Regions from separate parts of the Nocardioides zeae genome, predicted to be linked through region 1. Evidence: predicted binding sites of a transcription regulator. Region 1 holds the regulator's gene; the other holds the start of a gene.
What was found. Region 1 encodes LexA, which represses DNA repair genes until DNA is damaged. Its sites were predicted from a motif close to TCGAACANNTGTTCGA; they were not measured.
Positions count from the first base shown of each region.

Region 2: the regulator LexA is predicted to act here: its motif matches at 5,793-5,808, upstream of QE405_RS19250 (HNH endonuclease signature motif containing protein).

Region 1 is NZ_JAUTAN010000001.1:8,230-17,887, reverse strand. It holds gene QE405_RS00065 (vitamin B12-dependent ribonucleotide reductase) at 1-1,949, opposite strand, end outside; gene nrdR (transcriptional regulator NrdR) at 2,165-2,722, opposite strand; gene QE405_RS00055 (hypothetical protein) at 2,985-3,320, shown strand; gene QE405_RS00050 (LysM peptidoglycan-binding domain-containing protein) at 3,476-3,868, opposite strand; gene lexA (transcriptional repressor LexA) at 4,215-4,958, shown strand; gene QE405_RS00040 (hypothetical protein) at 5,040-5,483, shown strand; gene QE405_RS00035 (fibronectin type III domain-containing protein) at 5,607-7,745, shown strand; gene QE405_RS00030 (alkaline phosphatase D family protein) at 7,836-9,557, shown strand; gene QE405_RS00025 (alkaline phosphatase family protein) at 9,559-9,658, shown strand, end outside.
Region 2 is NZ_JAUTAN010000001.1:4,063,046-4,072,703, reverse strand. It holds gene QE405_RS19275 (VWA domain-containing protein) at 1-591, shown strand, start outside; gene QE405_RS19270 (nucleotidyltransferase domain-containing protein) at 588-1,427, opposite strand; gene QE405_RS19265 (MBL fold metallo-hydrolase) at 1,441-2,076, opposite strand; gene QE405_RS19260 (APC family permease) at 2,133-3,398, shown strand; gene QE405_RS19255 (DUF4262 domain-containing protein) at 3,412-4,239, shown strand; gene QE405_RS19250 (HNH endonuclease signature motif containing protein) at 4,304-5,779, opposite strand; gene QE405_RS19245 (2-hydroxyacid dehydrogenase) at 6,018-6,941, opposite strand; gene QE405_RS19240 (alpha/beta hydrolase) at 6,966-8,747, opposite strand; gene QE405_RS19235 (hypothetical protein) at 8,744-9,043, opposite strand; gene QE405_RS19230 (hypothetical protein) at 9,040-9,591, opposite strand.

The sequences.
Region 1 (9,658 bases):
GCGGCCATCATGCGGACGTGGCCCATGGGCTTGAGCGAGCGGGCACCCATCGCGGTGTCGAACACCTCGTAGTGCTCCTGGCGCAGGCCGGGGGCGTCGATGACGTGGCCGTGCTCGGCGATGTAGTCGACGATGGCCTCGACCTGCTCCGGCTGGTAGCCCAGCTTCTTCAGCGCGCGCGGGATCGTCTGGTTGACGATCTGCATCGAGCCGCCGCCGACGAGCTTCTTGAACTTCACGAGCGAGAAGTCGGGCTCGATGCCGGTGGTGTCGCAGTCCATCATGAAGCCGATGGTGCCGGTGGGGGCGAGCACGGAGGCCTGCGCGTTGCGGAAGCCGTTGACCTTGCCCAGCTCGACGACCTTCGCCCACTCCTTGGTGGCGAGGCGGTGCACGGCCGTGTCGTTGCTGTGCATCGTGCGCACGGCGTCGTTGGCGGCCTGGTGCTTGCGCATGACGCGCTGGTGCGCCTCGGCGTTGCGGGCGTAGCCGTTGTAGGGGCCCACGATCGCGGCGAGCTCGGCCGAGCGGCGGTACGACGTGCCGGTCATCAGCGAGGTGATGGTGCCGGCCATGGCGCGGCCACCGTCGGAGTCGTAGCCGAGGCCCATGGCCATCAGCAGCGCGCCGAGGTTGGCGTAGCCGATGCCCAGCTGGCGGTAGTTGCGCGTCGTCTCGCCGATGGGCTCCGTCGGGAAGTCGGCGAAGCAGATCGAGATGTCCATCGCGGTGATGATGATCTCGACGGCCTTGGCGAACAGGTCGGCGTCGAACGTGTCGTCGTCCTTGAGGAACTTCAGCAGGTTGAGCGACGCCAGGTTGCAGGACGAGTTGTCGAGCGACATGTACTCCGAGCACGGGTTGGACGCAGTGATGCGACCCGTCTCGGGGTTGGTGTGCCAGTCGTTGATCGTGTCGTCGTACTGCAGGCCCGGGTCGGCGCACTCCCAGGCGGCCTTCGCGATCTTGTGGAAGAGCTCGCGGGCGTCGACCGTCTCGATGACCTCACCGGTCTGGCGGGCGCGGAGACCGAACTCCGTGCCGTCCTCGACGGCGCGCATGAACTCGTCGGAGACGCGGACCGAGTTGTTGGCGTTCTGGTACTGCACCGAGGTGATGTCGTCGCCGCCGAGGTCCATGTCGAAGCCGGCGTCTCGCAGCGCGCGGATCTTGTCCTCCTCGCGCGCCTTCGTCGCGACGAACTCCTCGATGTCCGGGTGGTCGACGTCGAGGACGACCATCTTGGCCGCACGACGCGTGGCGCCGCCCGACTTGATGGTGCCCGCCGATGCGTCGGCGCCGCGCATGAAGGAGACGGGACCGCTCGCGGTGCCGCCCGAGGAGAGCAGCTCCTTGCTGGAGCGGATGCGGGAGAGGTTCAGGCCGGCACCGGAGCCGCCCTTGAAGATGAAGCCCTCCTCCTTGTACCAGTTCAGGATCGAGTCCATCGAGTCGTCGACCGACAGGATGAAGCAGGCGGAGACCTGCTGGGGGCTCGACGTGCCCACGTTGAACCACACGGGCGAGTTGAACGAGAAGTACTGGTGGACCAGCAGCCAGGTGAGCTCGTGCTCGAAGACCTGGGCGGCCGCCTCGTCGGCGAAGTAGCCGTGCTCGACGCCGGCCGCGACGTACGTCTTCACGACGCGGTCGACGAGCTGCTTGAGGCTCCACTCGCGCGCGTCGGTGCCGAGCGCGCCGCGGAAGTACTTCGACGTGACGATGGTCGAGGCGTTGACGGACCAGAAGTCCGGGAACTCGACGCCGCGCTGCTCGAAGACGGTGGCACCCGTCTTCCAGTTCGTCTGGACGACGTCGCGACGCTCCCAGGTGATCTCGTCGTAGGGGTGCACACCCGGGGTGCTGAACACCGGGGTGAGGGTGAGGCCGGCCGAGCCCGAACGACCCTCAGCGCCTGCTGCGCCCGGGCCGCTCACCGTCTCCGTCATGAAATCTCCTCGATCGTCGCTGCTGGGTCACTACTGGCTGTCGTTCGGTCGTGCTGGTCGCGCACGAGGGCCGGGGACTCCCCCGTACAACGCTCTCGCGGCGACATGTATTGCTGGTCTGCGTGCTGTGGTGCGTGCGGATGTCGGCGCGAGGCCGACGGACGAATGGTGTGCCCGGCACGCCGCTTCCCCACGACGTGCCGGGCAGCTGGTGGTCAGCCGCTGGTGGCGGGCGCCGGGCGCTGTGCAGCGTTGCCGACGGCACTGACAGTTCTGGGATCCCCACCGGGACCGTCCCCGGGCTCACCGGCGGCGGCCGCCGCCTCGGCCCGGTCGAGCCGCAGCAGGCCGATCTCCGCCTCGAAGTCGGCGGCGGACTCGAACGAGCGGTAGACGCTCGCGAAGCGCAGGTAGGCCACCTCGTCGAGCTGCCGCAGCGGGCCGAGGATCGCGAGGCCGACGTCGTGCGCCTTGATCTCGGCCGAGCCGGAGGCACGCAGCGTGTCCTCGACGGCCTGGCCCAGGCAGGCCAGGTCGTCGTCGCTCACCGGTCGGCCCTTGCAGGCCTTCCGCACGCCGGCGATGGCCTTCGCGCGGTTGAACGGCTCGCTCGCGCCCGACCGCTTCAGCACCGAGAGCTGCATGAGCTCGACCGTCGTGAACCGCTGCTCGCACGCGAGGCACGAGCGCCGACGCCGGATGGAGGCGCCGTCCTCCGCGACCCGGGAGTCGAGGACCTTGGTGTCGCTGTTGCGGCAGAACGGGCAGTGCACGGCGCGACCTCTCCTCGGATCCGGGGTGTGGACGTAGATGTGGATGGAACGGCCCCGCCTGTGGAGGGACCCGCCGACTTCTGTGGATTCACAGAAGCCTTCTGGGGACTAGATGTGGATAACTACATCGGTGTAAGTACTAGATGTGGGGGTAACCGTACGCGCCACCCCCCAGCCGTGCAAGTGCTCCCGAGAACCCGCCGAACGCGCAGGTCAGAGCGCTTCGGCGGCGTGTCGCGCCCCCATCCGTCATGATGGGGCGGTGGCCGGGGGGAAGCGTGCAGGAGACCGATCGGGAGAGCCGAACCGCGCCCGAGGATCAGGCCGGGCCCTCGCCCTGCACGCCCTGGGCATCACGCTGACGGTCGTCGCGTGGGGCTACCTCGTCTGGATGGCGATCGACCTCGGGCGCGCGGCGCGCGACGACGGGAGCGGCGTCGCCTGGCTCCTGCTCGCGCTGGCCTGCCTCGGCGCCATCGCCTGCCTCTTCGTCGGACTGCTGCTCGGCGGGAGCGCCCTGCGCCTCCTCGGTGGAGCGGGCGGCACACCCGGTGACCAGCCACCGCGACCGACCGGCGGCAAGCGCGCCGCCCGCTGACCGGACGACGGGGACGACCCTCCGGGAACGGCACGAGGGGCGAGCCCGCCGTCGCAGGCCCGCCCCTCGCTCTCTTCCCCTGGTCCGGCAGGTCGGGGTCGAGTCGACCTGCCGGGATCGTGGGCGTCGCGGACCTGCCGCGACGCGGTGCGGCGTCAGCCGGCCGCGGGCACCTCGAGCTGGTCGCCGGCCATCAGCGCCCCGGAGCTCAGGTGGTTGATCGAGCGGATCTCGTCGATGACGTCCTGCACCGACTCGCCCGAACCGGCACGCGCCGCGGCGATGTCCCACAGCGTGTCGCCCGACTGGACGCGGATGGTCTCCGTCTGCCCGGCGGTCGACTCGTCGCTCGCGGCGGACACCGAGCCGAGGACGACGCCCAGGGCGAGCATGGCGACGAGACCGAGCACCAGCACCACCAGACGGCCGCGTCGCGTGAGGCGCAGCGAGCCCTGCGCCCGGGGAGCCGGGCGCGCCGGACGGACCGCGCGAACAGGACGGGCGGACCGGGTTGCCGGCAGCTGCGGGGCGAATGCGGTCGAGCTCATGGTGACCTCCTGGGGAAGTGTCGGGTCGTGACGAGCGATGTCTATCGACGGCCACCGACAGTTCTGGTCGGCGTCACCGCCGGACCCACCGTCGATCACACGTTCGATCGAACACCTGAGCGACACTAGAGCAGGTGTTCGATCGGATCAAGGGTGCGGTCGAACATTTCTTCGACGGCGTACCGACGGCGACACGGGACACGCCGGTCGAACAGATGTTTGAATCCGCACGGGTCCGACGACTAGCGTGCGGTCCGCGACGGTGTCCCGCCTGCAGCACGGCGCGGGGGCACCGAGCAGTCGACCGAGCGGCGAAGCGTCCGAGGGCGCGGAAAGAAGGACGGACATGGCGGCGACCAAGGACCCGGGCGACGACGCAGGGGTGACGGACGTGTCGGCGGTGCCGCAGCCCGGTGCGGGGCAGGCGCGCCTGACGCCGCGCCAGGCGCGCGTGCTCGCCGTCATCACGACCGCGCTCGACGAGCGGGGCTACCCGCCGAGCATGCGCGAGATCGGCGAGCAGGTCGGCCTCACCAGCTCGTCCTCGGTCGCCCACCAGCTCAAGGCGCTGGAGGAGAAGGGTTACCTCCGTCGCGACCCCAACCGCCCCCGGGCGATCCAGGTGGTCGGGCACGGCCTCGAGGTCGAGCGCGCGGCGCTCTCCAGCGCGGACGAGTCCGTCATCGACGAGACCGACATCGGCGAGGCGCGCCCCGCCGCGACGTACGTGCCGGTCGTCGGACGGATCGCGGCCGGCGGCCCGATCCTCGCGGAGCAGCGGGTCGAGGAGGTCTTCCCCCTCCCGCAGCAGCTCGTCGGGGACGGCACGCTCTACATGCTGGAGGTGTCCGGCGACTCGATGATCGACGCGGCGATCTGCGACGGCGACTACGTGGTGGTCCGCCAGCAGCCGACGGCCGAGAACGGCGAGATCGTCGCCGCGATGATCGACGGCGAGGCGACCGTGAAGACGTTCCAGCGCCGCAACGGGCAGGTCTGGCTCCTCCCCCACAACGAGGCGTACGACCCGATCGACGGCACCCACGCCACCATCCTCGGCAAGGTGACGGCGGTCCTCCGCCGCCTCTGATCCCGACTGCTCCGGGCCCGGTCGTCCCGGGCCCGGGGACGGCCGTAGGATCACGTCGAGGCCGTCCCCGAGGAGACCGCAATGCCGAGCGACACCCCGCGCTTCCCGGTGCTGGAGGCTGCCGACGGCTACCGGATCCGCGACGTGGACGCCCACGTCACCGCGCTGGTCGAGGAGATGCGTCGCGGCCGACGCACCGGCTTCCACCCCGGCCCCTTCGACCCCCGTCCGTTCCCGGCGGTGCACGACGCCCAGGTGTACGACGCGGGCGTCGTCGACGCCTGGATGGACCAGTGCTCCGCGGAGCTCGAGGCCCGGCGCCAGCACCCGTCCAACGGGGGCGGGTGGCAGGCCGGGGAGCCCTACGCGGGCGACCTCGACGACCCGCCGGAGCTCCGTGACACCGGCGTCCGGGACGACAGTACGCCCGACCACTTCGTCAGCAGCGTCCCGACCTGGGCCCGGGTCGTGGCCCTCGTGGTGATCGTCGCGCTCCTCGGCGCCTACGTGCTCTCCTTCTTCTGATCCGCGCGGGCCGCACGGATCAGGACGGCCCGCTCTCCGTCCCCACCCGTACAGCGCGGACCCGTCATCCCCAGGGCGACGGACCTGTGCCCGTCCGACGCCCCGGCGGGGTTGGATGGCCCCATGTCGCCCTTCCGCCTCCTCGTCGTCGTGGCCCTCGTGGTCGCCGGCTGCGCGCTGCCGCCGGCGGTCGGCGCTGCGCCCGGCGGTGCGGCGGGCACGGCGGGCCCGGCGGCTGCCGTGGCAGCCACCCCGGCGTCCGATCCCCTGGCCCTGTCGTCGCTCCCCGGTGCCCCGCGCACGGTCCTCCTCGACGTCGACGGCCACGAGGTGCGCGACACGGCGTGGAACACCGTGCACGGCCTCCCGGCGGGCGCCTACGCCGGCCTGCGCCCCGCCGCGGGGTGGGACCCGACGACCCTCGAGCTCGTCCGGCTCGTCTGGCTGCGGGTCGCCGACGACCTGGCGCCCTTCGCCGTCGACGTCACCACCGCCGACCCGGGCGCGGCCGCCCTCGAGCGCTCGTCGGCCGCGGACGGCGCCTACGGGATGCGGGTGCTGCTCACGACCGACACGTCCGCCGCGCCGACGCTGTGCGACGAGCCCTGCGGCGGCATCGCCTTCACCGACGCCTTCGACCGCGTCGGCTCGGCCGACCAGTCCCCCGCGTGGGTGTTCGTCGACCCGGCCGACCTCGCCGCGGTCCGCACCGACCCCGGACGGCTGCCCGCGCTCGCCGACACGCTCGCGGCGGCCGCCTCCCACGAGCTGGGCCACACCCTCGGCCTCGGGCACGACGGTGACGAGGAGTTCGAGTACCACCCGGGACACGGCAACTGGGCCCCCGTCATGGGCCGCAGCGAGGGTGTGCCCCTCGTGCAGTGGAGCAACGGGGAGTATCCCGGTGCCGTCCGGCGCGAGGACGACGTCGCCCTCATCGCCGCCAACGGTGCTCCGCTCCGCGACGACGACCACGGTGACACCCCCGCGACCGGCACCGTGGTCGCCACCGACGCCATGACCGAGGGCGCGACCGAGGGCGTGATCGGCACCAGGACGGATCGCGACGTCCTCCTCGTCGACACGACCTGCACCGGCACGATCCGGGCCCGTGTGGCCCCATCGCCGGGCGGCAACCTCGACGTCGGCCTGCGCCTCCTGCGCCCCGACGGCAGGGTCCAGGAGGTGGCGGGCACGGGCACGCACGGCGACGGGGCCGTGCTCGGCCTCGACGCCCAGCTCGTCAGCGGCCCCGTGCCGGCCGGTCGGTGGGCCGTCGAGATCGACGGGGTCCCCGTCACGACGGGGACGGTCGCGGACGGGAGCCCGACGTGGTCCGACTACGGGAGCCTGGGCGCCTGGTCCGCCCGCGTCAGCACCGCGTGCGCCGGGGCGGTGCCGCCACCGGTCACCGACGTGCGGGCGGCCCCGCCCGCCCCCGGGGTGCTGCAGGTCCGCTGGGGAACCGCGTCGGGGACGTCCCCGACGGCCTACGAGGTGCGGCTGTGGGACGGCGACCACCTCGTCCGCGGGCCGGAGACCGTCAGCGTCGGCACCAGCTCGGCAACGAGCGAGGCATCGGCCCGCGGTGGCCGCCACCAGCTGGGCGGGCTGCGGTCGGCCGCGACGTACCGGGTCGAGGTGCGCAGCGTCGCGGGCGGCGAGCGCGGCGCCTGGTCGAGCGCGACCGGGCGCACGCCGCCGGGTGCGGTGACCCGGCTCGTCGCGAGCGGCGCCCGCCCGACCTCCGTGACGCTCGGCTGGGCGCCGCCGACGGTGGGCGCCGGCGACGTCACGGGATACGTCGTGGCCGTGGACGGGCGCTCGCGGTGGGTCCCGGCCGACCAGCGCCACCTCACGCTCACCGGCCTGCGGGCCGGCAGCTCCCTGGCCGTCGAGGTGCGGCCCACGTCCGCCGTCGGCCACGGAGCCTCCGCGTCGCTCACCGTGCGGCTGCCGCGGGCGACGGTGCCGTCGGCTCCGACGGGGATCAGCGTCCGGCCCGGTCGGCCCGGGCGACCGACCACCGCGCATGTGCGGTGGGGCGCGGCGCACCCCAACGGAGCCGCCATCACGGCCTACTACGTGGTGGCCCGTCCCGCGAGCGGCAGCAGGACCACCAAGGTCTCCCGGGTGCTCGGCCCGGCCGCCCGGTCGCTCGACCTGCCTCTCCCCTCCGGCCGGTGGACCGTCGATGTCCACGCGGTCAACGACCGCGGTACGGGGCCCGGGAAGCGGTCCGTGCCGGTGCTCGCGCAGTAGCCACGTGAACGGACGGCGACGGTTCGCCGTCGGGACCGTGCTCACACCGCTGCACGCGGAACCCGCGGGTCCGGCCCTCGTTACCGGGGTGTGACCGAGACCTCGTCCTCCTGCGCGCCGCGGCCCGAGCTGCCGCCGGTCCGGCGCCGTACCGTGCTCGCCGGTTCCGCCGTGGCCGGCGCCGCTGTGGCCGGAGCCGCCGCGGTGGCGGACCCGTGGGGCTCCCCCGCCGCGCAGGCCGCCACCTCGCCGTACTTCCAGCACGGCGTCGCCTCCGGTGACCCGCTGCCCGACCGCGTCGTGCTGTGGACGCGGGTGACGCCCCAGCGCGACGCCACCCCCGGCTCGGGCCGCGGTGGCAACGTCACCGTCGAGTGGCAGGTCGCGACCGACACGCGCTTCCTCCACCTCGCCGCGCGCGGCACCTACCGCACCGGGCCGGCCGCCGACCACACCGTGAAGGTCGACGCGACGGGCCTCCGGCCCGGCACGCGGTACGTCTACCGCTTCCTCCTCAACGGCGTCCCCAGCCCCGTCGGCCGCACGCGGACGGCGCCCGCCGCCACCGCGGTGCCCGACCGCCTGCGTCTCGGCGTGGTCTCCTGCGCCAACCTGCAGGCCGGCTACTTCCACGCCTACCGGCACCTCGCGCAGCGCGACGACCTCGACGCGATCCTGCACCTCGGGGACTACCTGTACGAGTACGGACCGGGCGAGTACGGGCTCGGCAGGGACAACGTCGACGTGCGGCGGCACGTGCCGGCGCGGGAGATGGTCTCGCTCGCGGACCACCGGCAACGCCACGCGCAGTACAAGCAGGACCCCGACCTGCAGTGGCTGCACTCGAAGTACCCCTTCATCGTCACCTGGGACGACCACGAGACGACGAACGACGCCTGGCGCGGCGGCGCCGAGAACCACCAGCCCGCCACCGAGGGCGACTGGGCCACGCGGCGCGCGCGGGCCCACCGGGCCTACGACGAGTGGATGCCCGTGCGGATGAACGGCACCGCCGCGCTCGGCGACGGCACCCGCCTGTTCCGCAGCCTGCGCTTCGGCCGCCTGGCCCAGCTCTCGATGCTCGACCTGCGGACCTACCGCGACGAGCAGGTCGCCTATCCCGCCGTCGACGCCCGGGTCAGCGACCCCGCCCGCACCATCACCGGCCGGGCGCAGCTGGACTGGCTGAAGGACGCGCTCGGCACGACCCAGGTGCAGTGGAAGCTCGTCGGCAACCCCGTGATGATCGCCCCCGTCACCTTCGCCCAGCTCCCGACGGAGCTCCTCGACCCGGTCAACGACGTGACGCACCTGCTGCCGCGCGACGGCTCGCCCTACAACGTCGACCAGTGGGACGGCTACACCGACGACCGCCGCGAGCTGTTCACCCACATCCGCGACCGGGGCATCCGCGACACCGTCTTCGTCACCGGCGACATCCACTCCGGGTGGGCCGCCGACCTGCCGTACGACGTCGCGACCTACCCGCTCGGCCGCTCGGCCGGCGTCGAGTTCGTCGCGAGCTCGGTGACGTCCAACAACCTCAAGGACATCCTCGGCGTGCCGCCGCGCACCGGCAGCCTCGCCGTCGAGTCGGCCATCCGGCTGGCCAACCGCCACGTGCGCTACCTCGACTTCGACTCGCACGGCTACTCCGTGCTCGACGTGACGAGCGCCCGGGTGCAGATGGACTGGTACGTCACCGGCCCCCGGGACCAGCGCGGCGCCGGCAGCACCCACGCCGTCTCGTTCCAGACGCTCGCCGGCACGAACACCATCAGCCGGGCCGCCGGGCCCGTGGGAGGACGCTGACATGACCGACTGCGTGCACCGGGACGCCGCGACCCCCTCGCCGTTCCTCGACGGGGACCCCGAGCGGGAGCACCTGCGGCCCGCCGCCCAGCGCCGTACCT
Region 2 (9,658 bases), 4.1 Mb from region 1:
GTCGAGGCCTCGCTCGACGCCGTGCTCGAGGCCCGCGCCGTACGGCGGGTGCCGGACCTCGCCGACCTGCGGGGCCTGGCGTGGGAGCGCCCTCGCGCGGCGGTGTGCCTGCTGCTCGACCGGTCGGGCTCGATGGAGGGCCGGCAGCTGGCCACGGCAGCGCTCGCCGCGGCCGCCTGTGCCCTGCATGCCACCCACGTGGGCAGCGAGATCGCGGTCGTCGCCTTCGACAGCCGCGCCGAGGTGCTCCAGCCAATGGGGGCCACCCCGGTGCCCGACCGCGTCGTGGACCGCGTCATCGGGCTGCGGGGTCACGGCGCCACCTCGCTCGACGCGGCGCTGCGGGCCGCGGCGGCGCAGCACCTCCGCTCAGCGGCGCCCCGCCGGGTCACGCTGCTGCTCTCGGACTGCCGCGTCACCGACGACGTCGACCCGACGGCCGCGGCGAGGGACATCGAGGACCTCCGGATCGTCGCGCCCGCGGAGGACGACGACCAGGCCCGGTCCTTCGCGCGCACGGCCGGGGGTCGGGTCGCCACCCTCGCCACCCTGCGCGACCTGCCGCGGACGTTGGAGGCGCTGCTCGACTAGGCCTCCGCAGGCGCCCACCGCTCGACCATCGCGACGAAGCGGGCGGCGGCCTCGCGCCGTACGTCGTCGCGCGGGACGGCCGGCAGCACCGGGTCGGGGGTGCGGGAGACGATCCCGGCGACGTACGCCGCGAGCGGGGCCGGCACCGGCGCCGCGCCGACCTCCCGGGTGACCGCCTTGCGGGCGACGACGTCCGCGAGGACCTCCCGGACGGCCTGCGGCGGGTCCGTCTCCGCCACCAGCTCGTCGAGCTGCATCGGAGGCACCCCGTCGTGCAGCTCGAGCCACCGCAGCGCGAGCACCGAGCGCGTCGCGTAGAGCACCTTCTTCAGCCGTACCGGCTGGCCCGCTTCGGTCCGCGCCGGGTCCCACTCGTTGCGACCGACGTGGAGGTAGTGCCGGGCGGTCGCCGCCCGGTCGCCGGTCACCCGGAGCAGGTCGGTGAGCTCGGCGGCGAAGGCGGGGTCGCCGCCGTACACGATCGGGCTGCGGAGCCACTCGCCGACGACGGCGTTGCCGCGGACCGCCAGCTGGACGGCTTTCACGAGGTCCCACCCGTTGACGTCGAGCACGGGGTCGAGCGGCGTCTCGATGACGTCGCGGGGACGCCAGGGCGAGAGGTACTCCTCACGGGGGCGCACGAAGACGAACCGGCAGTCGTAGTCGCTGTCGGGCGAGGCGAAGCCCCACGCCCGGCTGCCGCTCTCGATCGCCCACGGCACCACGACGCCGTGGTCGGCCGCGACGCCGGCGAGGCGGGCGTCGATGGCGGCCACGACGGCCGGGGCCATGCCCGCGGGACCGTCGAGGGGGATCGACCGGAGCCAGGTGCTCACCGCCCCGGCCGCCTCAGTCGAGCTCGGCGCCGTCGGCGAGGCGCACCCACTCCTGGTCGTCGCCGAGGAGGCGGCGGAAGTGCTGGTCGGCCATGCCGAGGCCGGCGTCGGAGTAGACCCGGTCGTGGATCGCCAGGGTGCGCGGCGCCCCGACCCCGCGGGCGAAGTCGATCGCCTCGCCGATCTTGAGCCACGGCCCGGAGACCGGGGCGAGCAGCAGGTCGACGGCCTCGTCGGGACCGGTCAGCGCGTCGCCGGGGTGGAAGACGCGCTGGTCACCGACCTGGAGCAGGTAGCCCGAGTTGTCGATGCGGTCGTAGTCGGGGTGGATCACGGCGTGCTTCTCCCCGACGGCGCGCACCGGGACGCCGACGTCGAAGGTCTCGCCGGGGCGGACGACCGTGACGCGCTCGGACACGTCGGGTGCGACCTCGGCGATGGCCCGCGCGACCGCGCCGATGGTGAAGACGGGCGCGTCGGTCGCGCGCAGGTGCTCGACGGCGACGTGGTCGGCGTGCTCGTGGGTGACGAGCACGGCCGTCGCCCCCTCGACGGCCTCGGGCTGGGTGAACATGCCGGGGTCGAGGACGAGCACGTGGTCGTCGTGGGCGATCCGCACGCAGGCGTGGCCGAACTTCGTGAGGCGCATGGCCCCACGGTAGTCCGCGGCACCGTCCGTTCACCTGGCCTCTCCACAGTGCCCCGGTGACCACCCTCATGCAGCGTCGGCTCGGGCTCGGCGACGCCACCGTCGTCGGAGTCGCGGCCATGGTCGGCGCAGGCGCCTTCACGGTGCTCGCCCCGGCCGCTGCCGCCGCCGGCTCGGGCGGCGGGCTGCTCGTCGCGCTCGCCGTCGTCGCCGTCGTCGCCTGGTGCAACGCGTCGTCGTCGGCGCGGCTCGCGGCCGTCCACCCCGCGGCCGGCGGCACCTACGTCTACGGGCGGCGCGAGCTCGGCGCCTGGTGGGGGTACGCCGCCGGCTGGTGCTTCGTCGTCGGCAAGACCGCGAGCTGCGCGGCGATGGCGACGGCGTTCGCCGTCTACGCCGTGCCGGTGGACGCCCCCGAGCCGGTACGCCGCGGGGTCGCCGCCGTCGTGGTCCTCGGGCTCACGCTGGTCACGGTCCGGGGCGTCACCCGCACCGCCCGGGCCGCGCGGGTGATCCTCGCGGTCGCCCTGCTGGGTCTCCTCGTGGCCGTCGGGGTCGGGCTCGTCGCCGGCGGCGGGGGGCTGTCGTCGCAGCTGGCGACCGGGGACGCCGACGCGCTCGGTGTCGCCCAGGCCGCGGGCCTGCTGTTCTTCGCGTTCGCCGGCTACGCCCGCGTCGCGACGCTCGGCGAGGAGGTGCGGGACCCCGCGCGGACGATCCCTCGGGCCATCGGGATCGCGTTCGTCGTGGTGCTCGGCCTCTACGTGCTGCTGGCGGTGGCGCTGCTGCACGGCCTCGGCGCCGAGCGCCTCGCCGGATCGACCGCACCGCTGCGTGAGCTCGTCGACCTCCGCGGACCGGCCTGGGCCGTGCCGCTCGTCGTCGTCGGCGCCGGCGCCGCTGCGCTCGGCGCCCTGCTGGCGCTCCTCGGCGGCATCGGCCGCACCACGCTCGCCATGGCCCGGGACGGCGAGCTGCCCCGGCCGCTGGCGACGCTGCACGCGACGTACGACGTCCCCCACCGCGCGCAGCTGCTCGTCGGGGCCGTGGTCACCGTGCTCGTGCTCAGCGTGGACCTGCGCACCGCGGTCGGGTTCAGCTCGTTCGGCGTGCTGCTCTACTACCTCGTCGCCAACGTGGCGGCGGTGGCGCTCGCGCGGCGTACCGGGGGCCGCGGCGGAGTCGTCGGCGTGCTCGGGGCCGTGGGGTGCGTGGTGCTGGCCGTGCTGCTGCCGGTCGCGTCGGTCGTGGCGGGCGCGGCGGTGGTGGCGGTGGGTTTGGCGGTGCGCGCCGTACGGCTGCGGGTCGCCGGTCCCGCGTGACACGCTCCGTGCCGTGAACGACTTCATCGACGACATCCGGGCCCAGGTGCGGTCGCACGGCGTCTTCCTCATCCACGTGCACGAGGACGAGGAGGGACCGGGCTGGACCTACACCGTCGGCCTGCACGAGCTCGGGCATCCCGAGATCGTGCTGTTCGGACCGGACCAGGAGTCGGCGAAGTTCATGCTCAACGACCTCGCGTTCCGGGTGGTCGACGGGGTCGAGCGGTTCGACGAGCCGGTGGTGGTCGAGGGGTTCTTCGGAGGCCCCTACGAGGTCGCGTTGGTTCCCTTCCCCGCCGACCGGGTCGACGACGACCTCGGCATGGCGGTGGGCGTGGCCGGCGGGGACGTGGCGGCGGTGCAGCTCGTCGTGACCGGGCGCGACCACCGGTGGCCGTGGGAGTACGAGACGTTCGGCGACCAGGGGTCGTCGGCGGTGGTCGCCGGGCCGGTCCCCGACGTGGGGGCCCTCCCCCGGCGTCCGTGGGTCGAGCACGTCCACGAGGTCCTGCCCGGGGTCGCCTACGGGACGAAGGCCTACCTGTGCCGGCGGGTGCAGACCGGCGAAGCGCCCGTCCTCGACGTCGTCCACGACCACGACGGCAGCTGGCAGCTGCTCTGCGGCGGGCTGCACGCGGGCGAGGCGGCAGGCGACGACGGGATCGCGCTGGGGTTCCTGGGCCGGATGGCGGAGCACGATCCCGCGCTGCTCGAGGTGCTCGACCTGCCCGCGGGTGTCGAGGCATTCCGGGCGGAGGAGGGCGGGGTCTGGACGCGCGCGGAGATGCCGCGGCCCGGGCTGTGGAGGCGGTTGCGGGAGCGGTTCGGGCGGCGCTGACCCCGGACCTTCGAGCATGCTGCGCCGCCCGGCCACGGGGTGGGGACGGGCGGCGGTGCGGCGGCTAGGTCGTGTCGGGTGGCCAGGGGTGGGTGCCGTCGGGGTCGACGAGGTAGGTCTGACCGTGGGGGCTGGTCCAGATGAGGGCGTTCGGTGGTTCGCCGTTATCTGGATGGGTGGGGCGGTAGGTCCAGCGTCTGCCGGTGCGGAGCTCGCGGTGGGTCTTCATGCGGTGGTGGCGTCGGCAGAGCGGGTACAGGTTCTTGGTCGAGGTCTGGCCGGGTGGGCCGTTGTCGTCGTAGGCGCGGCAGTGGTCGAGGTCGGCGGTTCTCGATGAGCGGGTGCAGTAGGGGAAGACGCAGCGGGGCCAGCGGGCTTTGACGTGGTCGGCGATGCGGTCCGGTGGGGTGTAGCCGTTGACGGCGTCGTCGAGGTTGAGGTCGATGACGGGCTTGATCGTGACGGTGGTGTCGGGGCTGGCGCACCAGGTCTGGACCTGCTCCGCGGTCACGGCCCCGCGGGGTGCGCCCGGGGTGTCGAGGCGGGCGAGGTCGATGCCGGTCGTGCCGGTGCAGGCGTCGATCCCCGGGCCGAATCCGTTGAGGGTGCCGGTGATCGCGGCTTGGTCGAGATGGACGAACAGCACGACCTCGCGCCGGGCCCGCTGGACCGGATGGGTCTCGTCGCCATCAGGCCCGCTGGCAGCGTCGTACTGGAGCGTCGTGACACCGTCGCAGCGTCGCGCGATCTCACCGAGGGCGATGGAGCGGCGGACGTCGAGGTCCTGATCGCAGCCCAGGTCGACCAGCTGCCGGGCCACGTGCGCGACCGTGCGTTCCAGATCGAGGGCGTCGGCCAGCTCGAGGGTCCCGTGGACGTCCACGGTCCCGCGCAGTGTCCCGGTCAACGGATCTGCGTAGCCCACGTCGCCCAGCTCGATCGTCAGGTGCCGGCCCCCGTCAGCCTCGGCCCGCTCGGCCTCGGTGGTCTCGGGGTCGAACCGCGCCGCGGCCTCGGCCACGAGCCGGTCGACCTCGGGACCGGTGGCCTTGCCCGCGACGTACGCCACGTGCCGGTCCACGAAACCCGCCGCCTCGAACGTCAGCGTCCGTGTCGCCTGAGCGACCCGCCGTCCCCGCCAGACATCGACCTCGCCCGCGGCGATCCGGGCCTGGACACGGGGCAGGCGGTAGCGCAGCTCGATCGCGTCCCCCACCAACCGTCGCGCGGCGTCGAACGAGCACCCTCGGGCGGCCGCCACCTCGCCGATGCAGAACTCCGCCACCACCGGCGCACCCGGCCCACCCAGCTCGAGGAACTGATCCCCGGCCAGAGCCTCGACGTAGGACTCCTCGTGCCACTCACCTAATGCCGTGATCGGATCCCCCACGACCTCCTCAGAGGTGTGCGCCGCAGCCCAGTCACCCACCGCGACGAAGGCAGCCGCCTCCGCGACACGAGCCGCAGTCGTGCGCTCGCGGACCGCGTCGATCAACGCAGTCGCCGCCGTCGCCGCCGTGTGTTGGGTCCCCCGATCCATGGCCCCACTCTAGTCGAACACGCGTTCGGTCACCACCTCTTGGTGGTGACCTGTGGATGACCGATCCGAGGCCGGCGTCGAATTGTCACGTACGCAGCAACGAGTCCCCGCCCGCACCACGGCGTACATGACAACTCGACGCCCCGCACCGCGCCGTCCGACCCAACTCGACGCGCCTGCCGCGCCGTCCAACCCAACTCGACGCGCCTGCCGCGCCGTCCAACCCAACTCGACGCGCCTAGCGCTCCACCGCGTGCACCGGGGGCTCGCCGGCGACGTACCGGCGGAGGTTCTCCTCGATGATCCGGAACAGCCGGGGCCGCATGGCCGTCGTGCCGCCGGCGACGTGCGGCGTGATGATCACGCCGGGCGCGTTCCACAGCGGGTGGTCGGCGGGCAGGGGCTCGGGGTCGACGACGTCGAGCGCCGCGCGAAGACGCCCCGACCTCACCTCGGCCAGCAGCGCGTCGGTGTCGACGACCTTGCCGCGGCCGACGTTCACGAGGAGCGCGCCGTCCGGCAGCGCTGCGAGGAACGCGGCGTCCACGAGGCCCTCCGTGGCCGGCGTCAGCGGCGTCACGATGATGACCGCGTCCGCCCCCGGCAGCAGGGACGGCAGCTCGTCGACGCCGTGGACCGCGCCGTACGGACCGGTGCGGGCGGTCGTCGCCACCGGCACGACGTCGCACTCGAACCCGTCGAGGCGGCGGTGGATGGCCTGGCCGATCGAGCCGTAGCCGATGATCAGCACCCGGCGGTCAGCGACGGAGGGGCCGCCGTTGAACTGGTCCCACTCGCGGCGCTGCTGCTGGGCGAACCAGCGCGGGAAGTCGCGCTGGGCCGCCAGCAGCAGGCCGAGGGCGAGCTCCGCCGTACCGGGGTCGTGGACCCCCGCGGCGCGGCACAGGGCGACGTCGGCGGGGACGTGCGGGAGCAGGTGGTCGACGCCCGCACTGGGCGCCTGCACGACCTTCAGCGCGGGCATGCGGCCGACGAGGGCGGGGTCAACGGGGCCGAAGTACGGCGGCACATAGAACTCGACCTGCTCGATGCCGTCGGGTTCGTGCTCACCGTCGTAGCGCGCGTAGGTCAGCCCGTCGGGCAACGGCCCGACGACCTCCTCCACCTCGGAGCGGTCGTAGTCCATCCACACCTGAGCCATGCGCCCACCCTAGGCAGCCGCCGTTCACTCGTCCTCCTGCGTGTCGGACCGCCCCGACTCGTCGCTCGTCGGGTCACGGTCCCACTCGGGATCGACCGGGGTGGTCCACCACGGGTCGTAGGAGTGCTCGGCCTCGTTGACCGCGTCCCCGTCGCCGGCCACCACGCGACCGATGTTGTAGAGCGACTCGCTGTCGTTGGCGAAGTAGAGCCCGTGCTGCGCGACGCCGCGGTGCCAGCTGCGACTGGGGTCCTCCGCCTCGAAGCGGATCGCGCCGAAGTCGTCGGTGGAGGGATCGAAGCCGAGCTGGGCCGCGGGGCTGTGGATCGCACCCTCCCCACCGAGGACGCCGACGACGTCGCGGCTGTTGCGCCCGACGTAGACGTCGCCCTCGATGCCGAGCGACTCGGCCGTCGGGTTCTGGAGGCCGGCGCCCGGGCTGCCCAGCAGCACGACGTCGTCGGCGTCGAGGTCGTGCTCGGAGGCCGCGAGGGCGGTGGTGGTCGAGCCGTAGGAGTGCCCGATCGCCGTCAGGTGGGCGGGGCCGAGGTCGGGGTCGCGGCTCGCCCGGAGGCCCGCGATGTCGTCGGCGAAGGCCTCGGCTCCCTCCTCCGCGCGTCCCTGGCTCAGCGTCGCCGGCGAGTAGAAGGCGTCGGGCGCGTCGTACCCCAACCAGAACATCGACGCCACCGTGCCGTCGACGCCGTTGTAGACCGTCGACTGGTAGGTGTTGATCGCCTCCTGCATGAGGGTGGGCGCATCCTCCTGGTCGGTCGTGATGCCCGGCACGCGGGCGGCGATGTGGTCGGCGGTGTCGAGGTCGCCGACGCCGATCGCCACGGCGCCGTCGCCGCCGTGGGCGGTCGGGTCGTAGAGCCACAGCTGGCCCCCCGGCGCCTCGTCGGTCGTGGGGTCGACGTAGGAGTCCGCGTTCTGCAGCGCCGTGCGCGTCGCCTCAGCGTTCGCGAGGTGCCGGCGCTCGTCCTCGTTGAGCGCGCCGATGGCGTCCTGGGCCTCGAGATCGGCGAGGTCGGCGTCGAGCGACACCCGGTTGGCCTGGTCCCGCCCGTCCGCCGGGATGCCGTCGGCGGAGCCGATGACGTCGGGGTACGCCGCGATGACCGCCTCCTGCTGCGCGGCGTCGAGGTCGTTCCACCAGTCGCGGACCTGCTCGGGCGTCGCCCCGCTCCCCGGGGCGCCCGGCAGGTCCATCGCGCCGGCCGCGATCGGGTCGACGATGGCCGGCGCCGTCACCTCCTCGACCTCGTCGAGCCGCGTGAACGCGTCCCGCATGAGGGTCTCGTTGGCGGTCACGCGCTGCTGCCAGTCCGCGTAGTCGGTCTGGAAGGTCGCGATGGCGCCGTTGAGCTCGGTCGCCCGGTCCTGCAGGGTGCGCACGACGAGCGGTTCGGTCTCGTCGGCGGCCGCCGTGATGTCGTTCAGCAGCGTCTGGCGCGTCGCGACGAGGTGCTGGTGGGTGCTCACCAGGCCGTCGCGCTCCCACTTCAGGTCGGCGAGCGTGTCGGCGTAGGCGAAGCAGGTGCGCGCCACGGCCTGCAGGTTCTCCGTGAGGGTGCGGTGCTGGTTCGCGATCTGGGTCGCCTTCTCGTCGTAGGCGACGCGCGACTCCCCGAACCACGCCACCACGGGCGCCGTCAGCGCGCGCTCCGCGACGACCTCGAAACCCTGGACGGCGATGGAGGAGAGGTCACGGCCGAACGCGTCGGCCTGGCCCGGGTCCCCCGTCAGCTCGTCGAGGTCGGACGTCGCCGCCGGGACCGGCTGGTCGACCCGGATCGTGGTCACAGCGCCTCCCCGATCGAGCCATCGAGACCGTCGAAGGCCTGGGCGACCTCGGAGTCGGTGCGGTCGACGTCGACGGCCATCGTCGTCAGCGCCTCGGCGACGCCTGCGCAGATCTCGACGCTCTCGTCGGCGTACCCCCGCCAGGCCTCGACGAACGTCGTGGCCGCCGGCCGCACCGACTCACCGAACGCCGTGACCGCGAGGTCGCCGAGCCGGGTGCGCACCCCCTGCATGGTGGTGTCCAGCTCGCCCCACCAGGCGGCGGGGGTGTAGATGTCGTCCCACTCGGCGGTCACTCCCCGCGCACCCCCTCGCGGGCGTCGGGGGTCGCGGCCAGGCTCGCGGCGGTCTCCGGGCCCACCTCGTGGTCGCCGACCGTGAGCCGCAGGAAGAGCCGGTCACGGGCGGGCACGTGGACGAGGTCGGCGGCGTAGCGCACGCCCGCGGTCTCGGCACTCGCCTGGACGCGGGCCAGACCCGTCGGCGGCGTGAGCACGTGCCACGCGAGGGCGCCGGGCACACGGAGGGAGTCGGCGGCGGCGACGAGCACCGCCAGCGCGGCGGTCGTGTCGACGGGGGTGGCGACGAGCAGCACCTCGAGGGCGACCGCGCCGCGCGACCCGCCCGGGGTCCAGCGCACCGTCGTCGTGGACGGCTCCGGGGCGCCGAACCCGTCCCAGAGCTCGCGCACCCAAGCCGCGGTACGCCGCGCGACCTCGTCCGCCGGCGCCGGGAGCGGCACGGGCTCGGCACGAGGCGCCGGCGGCGGCAGCACGACGATGTCGACGTCGGGCAGGCGCTCGCGCAGCGGTCGGAAGAACGGTGGAAGCTGCGGCTCGCTCACCCGGACCCGGGTGCCCCGACCGCGCGCGGGGCAAACCCGCGCGCGGCCGCGGCCTGGCTCCCGGTCG